Regions from separate parts of the Bradyrhizobium sp. 521_C7_N1_3 genome, predicted to be linked through region 1. Evidence: predicted binding sites of a transcription regulator. Region 1 holds the regulator's gene; each other region holds the start of a gene.
What was found. Region 1 encodes LexA, which represses DNA repair genes until DNA is damaged. Its sites were predicted from a motif close to TGTTCNNNNTGTGTTCNG; they were not measured.

Region 1 (2,258 bases):
CTTCGGCGGGACGCGACGCGACGGCATGCAGGCTGTAGTCACACATCGGGTGCTCCTCAATCAGGATAGCAACCCGCGCCTCTTCTGAGGCGCTGGCCTCTATCAGAGTGGAAGCTTGCAATTATATGCGATGTTGAGGGCAAATCTGCGACTTGAGTCCGCAGACTGCCATCACAAAATCTTTTTCAAATGCAGTGGGAACAAAGCCCGCCCCCGTGGATTCTGTGAGCGTCAGCGTCCCGCGGGCACGGACCACCCCCGAATATTGCCAGGCTGGCTGCGACGGTTGGTTGACTGCGTCGCGGGCCTCGCGGGCTTGCTCGCTCACCGTGTCCTTGCGGACATGGGGCCGGGATTGCGCGGCCAAGGCTTCCGCGGCCAAGGCTTGCGACGCTGATGCTGCGATCAGTGCCACTGCAACTGTGCTCAGAACGATCTGGCGCACGACTTCTCCTCGAACCTGAAGGCCGCGAAGCAGGGCTGCTTCGTGCGGCGTGCCGAGGATGTACCGCCGGGGAAGGGGCCGGATAATCTGCGCAAAACCAGAAAGACTATCCAGCGGAAGCGGACAATCGTCCGCTCCAATCTCGGATCGGCGGTGCCGATCGAAAGCGCGCGAGGCGCCAAATAACCGATACCGGCGCGTCCGGTATCAGTACTTCCGGTACAGCCCGATCAGCTTGCCCTGGATCTTCACCCGGTTGGGCGGCAGGATGCGGACCTCATAGGCCGCATTGGCGGGCTCGAGCGCGATCGAGGCGCCGCGGCGGCGGAAACGCTTCAGGGTTGCTTCCTCGTCGTCGATCAGCGCCACCACGATATCGCCGGTGTCGGCGCTCTCGTTGCGCTGGATCAGCGCCATGTCGCCGTCGAGAATTCCGGCCTCGACCATGGAATCGCCGCGCACTTCGAGCGCGTAGTGTTCGCCCGAGCCGAGCATGTCAGGCGGTACGCTGATGGTGTGGCTGCGGGTCTGCAAGGCCTCGATCGGCGTGCCGGCCGCGATGCGGCCCATCACGGGGACTGCGACGGGGCGCTCGCCCTCATCCGCCGGCGGGCTCGAAGTCGTGCGGACCTTGCCGAGATTGCCTTCGATGACGCTCGGCGTGAAGCCGCGGCGGCCGCCGGCGGCGGCCTGAAGCTCGGGCAGCTTGATCACCTCGATGGCGCGGGCGCGGTTGGGCAGGCGCCGGATGAAGCCGCGCTCCTCGAGCGCGGTGATCAGGCGATGGATGCCCGATTTCGAGCGCAGGTCGAGCGCGTCCTTCATCTCGTCGAAGGAGGGCGGCACGCCGCTTTCCTTCAACCGTTCGCTGATGAACCGCAGGAGCTCGTATTGTTTGCGCGTTAACATCTCGACCAAAATCCCCCGGTTGATGTCGTTCGATTCCGAGACGCTGAATTCAGCAGTAAGCCGCTACATGCTCGAAACAAATCATGAACGGACACTATATGTTCGATACATGTTCCGCAACTGCTTAATTTACCGTGAACGCGACAAAGTTCGCGGAACGCACGCGAACGAAGCGCTCAGACGGGCAGCCGCAAGACCTCGCAAGGCGTGCCGGCTTCGGCCTTCGGCGCGAATGGCGCGCGCACGAGAAGTGCCTGTGCCGCAGCGAGATTCGCAAGCAGCGAGGAATCCTGGTGATTGACCGGAAGGGCGAGGAGTGTGCCGTCGTCGCGCAGCTCGAGGCGCGCGCGCAGGTAATCCTCGCGCTGGTCGTTGGCGCCGACGTCGCGGCCGAGCACCGCGCGTTCGCGGCGGTGATGAATCATCGAACGGCCCGAAAGCGCGCGAATCAACGGCACCATGAACAGGAAGCCGCAAACGTAGGATGACACGGGATTGCCGGGCAGGCCGATCACGCGCATCGCGCCGAGCCGCCCGTTCATCATCGGCTTGCCCGGCCGCATCGCGATCTTCCAGAACGCCATCGAGATACCTTCGTCCCTCAGCGCCTGCTGGACCAGATCGTGGTCGCCGACAGAGGCGCCGCCGGTCGTGATCAGGATGTCGGCACCGCTCTCCCGCGCGCGGCCGATGCCGGCGGTGGTGGCCTCCAGCGTATCGGCGGCAACGCCGAGGTCGATGGTATCCGCGCCTTCGCTGCGGGCGAGCGCGTGCAGGGCGTAGCCGTTGGAATAGACGATCTGGCCAGGACCGGGCGTGGTGCCCGGCATCACCAACTCGTCGCCGGTCGCGAGGATCGCGACCTTCGGGCGTCGTCGGACCGGCAGTTGCGGGTAATTCATGC
Region 2 (2,258 bases), 2.8 Mb from region 1:
AGTCGCATAAGGCCAAGCATGGATCCGCGATGTCCTCGTCGCAAACCACGGGCGCCAACACCAAGTCCTCAAAGGGCGCTGATCCCTCCGGTCAAGGTGGTTCTGGCCCGGGCTCCGACCAAGGCGGCACCATGACGAACAACAAGGGCGGCATGAGCAACACCAAGTGAGCTCCGGCGCCGATAATCAAAGGCCTCGCGGCAACGCGGGGCCTCTCACTTTGGAGCTGGAGCCTGGAGCTGGATTGGGAGTCCTTCCAGCGTCACATCGCTAGAGCGGCCGTCCCGCAGCATTCGCCTTCACGAGATGCTCGAGCTGTGCACGTTTGCGTGCAATCAGGAGCTGGGCTGCGGCATCGTCGAGACCCTCGCGCTGCAATTGCCGGATGGCGGAGCCGAGTTCGAGAATTTCGGCGCGCAGTTTTAGAATCCGGTACGTGTCCGGGTCTTCCTCCACTGCACGCTCCCAAAATTCTCAGCGGCGCGCGATCACGCGCAGCGGATTGCCGGATGTCGTTGCAGGACGAAGGCGTACCCGCTCGCGGACGTCAGGCAAGACATCGCCTCCACCTGCCGCCTTCCATTCGCCGATCAGCAGGTTGATTTTCCGGCGCAGATCCATCTGCGCCAGGGCCTTTTCTGTGCAGTCACGGTCGCGATCGACGAGGTCGCGCACAGACACCTCGATGTCTGCCATTTCGAGCCTCAAGGCGCTGATTTTGCGTCGAATTTCATTAATTCTGTTGTCCATGGCTTGTTAGAACAAAATAAGAACATATAGTCAAGTCACGATTTGGGAACGGAGAGGCCAGATGCAGGTTCAGGGTAAATACGACGCCAGGGTTTTCCTCACGGAGCAGATGACGCGCGCGCAGGGGCTAAGGCTGAAGCGTCTGAGCGAGGAGGCCTATCAGCCCGCTCAATACGATCGGGCTCTGTCCTCCACTGAGGCTGCGCGCCGCATTCGAGCGCTGGAAGACGAGATCGAGTTGGCGAACTCCTTCTGAGGAGCGCGGCCAGCGCCGTTGGAACGTTGGGTCAGTGATGCGGTTCTTTCCCCCGGGCCGAGGGAGAGAGTTGATGGCACGCAAGGCAAAGAAACGCCGCTACTCACGCAGCGCCAGCAGTGATGTCGAGCGCGAGATGCGCCGGTACAAGAAGGGCACCGCGAAAAGCGGCCCCGGCGGTCGTGGCGGACGCGTGAAGAGTCGCAAGCAGGCGATAGCAATCGGCCTGTCGGAAGCGCGCGCAAAGGGTAAGAAGGTCCCGAAGAAGGCCTCGAAGCGGAAAACGTCCAAGAAGAAGACGGCCGAGAAAACGACCAAGGCAACGAAGAAGACCTCGAAGCGCAAATCCAGCAAGCGGTAACGCCGATCCGGGTCAGATCATGCTGCCCGGCATGAAGCAGCGGATCGAAATCCCGAACGCAGTCTTCACCGGCCATACCATGGTGTGGCCAGCCCGGTTTGGCTCGGTGATGACGGCCTCGTCAGGCACGTCCACCCACTGCCCGTCGAGCCGCACGCGATAGTGCCCATCGTGCGATTCCCAATCGGGGTCGGATACAGCAAAGCCATCTGCATCCGAGCAGCAGGGCCCGAGATGGCTGCGCAGACTGTCGAACCATGGTTTCAGGGGCGAGTTTGCGTAGCGGCCATCGTCGCGCCCCAGGGCGCTTCCGGTCGTCAGGACAAGCGGCGCCACAAGCAGCGCACACCTCAGCGAGAGCTTCAATCGATCCATGTCGGCACCGATCAAATGCGAACCACCGGTTCCACAAGAAGGCCGGGCGTTCGAAGTTATACTCCTGCAATTCGCTCGGGCGTCTTCATTGACGCCCAAGCCCAACACGCGATTCTGAACTGTGACGAGCGAACGCGGCTTTTTCGGACGAACCCGTCATCAACGCTGCCGTTAACGAGAATGTTATCGACACCTGTGGGAATCTTCCAGACGCGCACGAAAAAGGCGGCCCGCAGGCCGCCTTTTGAGTTTGCCGCCGGAAGCGCGAGGCTACGCCAGCGGCACCGCGACGAACCGCGTCGCTTCCGCGCCCTTCACCTGCAACAGCACGCTGTTCTTGCCGGACGATTTGGCCTGCGCCAGCTCGGAACGGACGTCGCCGACATTGGCGACGGCCTTACCGCCGACGTTGAGGATGACGTCGCCGGTCTGGATGCCGCGCTGCGCGGCGGGTCCCTGCGGATCGACATCGGTCACGACGACGCCCTTCTGGCCCGCGCCCTGAACGTCGCCGGC
Region 3 (2,258 bases), 140 kb from region 1:
ATATGCTTGCCGCCGATCTTGACGCAGAGCGCCTCGGGCTTCAGCCGGAAACCCTTGCAGCCCTCGCAGGGGACGTCGTGGAAATATTTCGCCAGCTCCTCGCGCGCCCACTCGCTCTCGGTCTCGCGATAGCGGCGGTTGATGTTGGTGATGACGCCTTCGAACGGCTTCTTGGTGTCGTAGGAGCGGACGCCGTCTTCGTAGGAGAACTTGATCTCGTCCTCGCCGGAGCCAAGGAGGATCGCGTTCTGCGTCTTCTTCGGCAGATCCTTCCATTTGGTGGTCAGCGTGAACTTGTAGTGCTTGCCGAGCGCCGTCAGCGTCTGCACGTAGTAGGGCGATGACGACTTGGCCCAGGGCGCGATCGCGCCCTTGCCGATGGCGAGCTCCTTGTCGGGGATGACGAGGTCCTCGTCGACATGCTGCTCGACGCCGAGGCCGCCGCAGGCCGGGCAGGCGCCGTAGGGATTGTTGAACGAGAACAGGCGCGGCTCGATCTCCGGAATCGTGAAGCCGGAGACGGGGCAGGCGAATTTTTCCGAGAACAGGATGCGCTCGGGCCCGCTCTTGTCGTGGATCTTTGCGGTCTTCTTCTTTTCTTCGGCTGGTGCAGCCGCTGCAGGCGCATCGGCGAACTCGACGACGGCGAGGCCCTCCGCGAGCTTCAGCGCGGTCTCGAAGCTTTCGGCGAGGCGCTGGCCGATGTCGGCGCGCACCACGATGCGGTCGACCACGACGTCGATGTCGTGCGGAAATTTCTTGTCGAGCGTCGGCGCCTCCGCGAGCTCATGGAAGGTGCCGTCGATCTTGACGCGCTGAAAGCCCTTCTTGAGCCATTCGGCGAGCTCCTTGCGGTACTCACCCTTGCGGCCGCGCACGACGGGGGCGAGCAGATAGAGGCGGGTGCCTTCGGGCAGCGCCAGCACGCGGTCGACCATCTGCGAGACGGTCTGGCTCTCGATCGGCAGGCCCGTGGCGGGCGAATAGGGTACGCCGACGCGCGCCCAGAGCAGGCGCATGTAGTCGTAGATCTCGGTGACGGTGCCGACGGTCGAGCGCGGGTTCTTCGAGGTCGTCTTCTGCTCGATCGAGATCGCCGGCGACAGGCCGTCGATCTGGTCGACATCAGGCTTCTGCATCATCTCCAGGAACTGGCGCGCATAGGCCGAAAGCGATTCGACATAACGGCGCTGACCCTCGGCATAGATGGTGTCGAAGGCGAGCGAGGATTTGCCGGAGCCTGACAACCCCGTGAACACCACCAGCTTGTCGCGGGGAATCTCGACGTCGACATTCTTGAGGTTGTGCTCGCGCGCGCCACGGATCGTAATTGCGCGCAGGCTCGAGCCCGCGTTCTGCTGTTGGCGCTTCGCCTTGATCACTTCATCCATCCGAGTTGCCCTCAATCCCAAAGGTGCGCGATCGCGCCAACAAAAAAGGCGCGCGTCGCCCGGAACCGGGATCGGCGCCGATGGGTATGCCAGCGAACGTAGGAAGAACGGGGACGGATTTCCAGTGGCGTGTGCGAATCGTCAACGGATTGTTGGCGCGCTGGCGGCATCTGGCAGGAGCGGGGCAGGTCGGAACATGCGAAGGGCCGGCGCGAGGCCAGCCCTTCGTTCGCGTTTGAATGTGGATTTGGGGCAATCCGCACATGATCAGGACTTGGAGGTTCCTGAGGGAAGCTTCGTCTCAGTATTTGGCGACGACCGGGCCGCCCCAGCGGTAATTGATACGGATCAGGCCCATGTCGATATCCTGGCCGATCCGGTCGGTGCGCGGGGCGAAGCCGCCGACGAGAGTTGCGAAGTCGGCGCTGTGATGGCCGAGGAAGACATGGTCGTACTCGCCGCCGACCGACCAGTTCTCGGCAAAACCCCATTCCACGCCGATGCCGATCGTGTAGCCCCAGCGGGTCTGGTTGACGCTGTTGAACGTCGCCGCCGCTGGCGCGCCCGGAAAGAAGGTGTCGTATTTGTCGTGAGCCACGGCTGCGCCGGCCTTGCCGTAGAGCAGCAGATTGTTCACGGCGTAGCCGAGCTGGCCCGTGAACAGACCGAAGCTGTCGATCTTGGTCTGGTTCGTGATCGGCGCCAACGCCACGCTGACATTGCTGCCCTTGAAGTCGGCCCAGTTGCCCTGGCCCTCGATGCCGAACACCCAGCGCGATTTCTGCCAGCGATAGCCGAACTGTCCGCCGACCGTGCCACCGGCCGCATTGTGACAGCCTTCGCCTACGGCCGGATCGACAGCGATGC

Region 2: the regulator LexA is predicted to act here: its motif matches at 758-775, upstream of AB7008_RS14670 (DUF3072 domain-containing protein).
Region 3: the regulator LexA is predicted to act here: its motif matches at 1,484-1,501, upstream of uvrA (excinuclease ABC subunit UvrA).

Annotation. Positions count from the first base shown of each region.
Region 1 covers NZ_CP197232.1:5,978,884-5,981,141, reverse strand. Annotated here, with positions in the region: gene AB7008_RS27850 (hypothetical protein) at 1-46, opposite strand, end outside; gene AB7008_RS27845 (hypothetical protein) at 122-445, opposite strand; gene lexA (transcriptional repressor LexA) at 653-1,354, opposite strand; gene AB7008_RS27835 (molybdopterin molybdotransferase MoeA) at 1,531-2,258, opposite strand, start outside.
Region 2 covers NZ_CP197232.1:3,168,061-3,170,318, reverse strand. Annotated here, with positions in the region: gene AB7008_RS14685 (hypothetical protein) at 1-170, shown strand, start outside; gene AB7008_RS14680 (hypothetical protein) at 271-456, opposite strand; gene AB7008_RS14675 (hypothetical protein) at 475-696, opposite strand; gene AB7008_RS14670 (DUF3072 domain-containing protein) at 812-1,006, shown strand; gene AB7008_RS14665 (DUF6496 domain-containing protein) at 1,080-1,367, shown strand; gene AB7008_RS14660 (hypothetical protein) at 1,380-1,742, opposite strand; gene AB7008_RS14655 (Do family serine endopeptidase) at 2,013-2,258, opposite strand, start outside.
Region 3 covers NZ_CP197232.1:5,834,413-5,836,670, reverse strand. Annotated here, with positions in the region: gene uvrA (excinuclease ABC subunit UvrA) at 1-1,391, opposite strand, end outside; gene AB7008_RS27155 (outer membrane protein) at 1,693-2,258, opposite strand, start outside.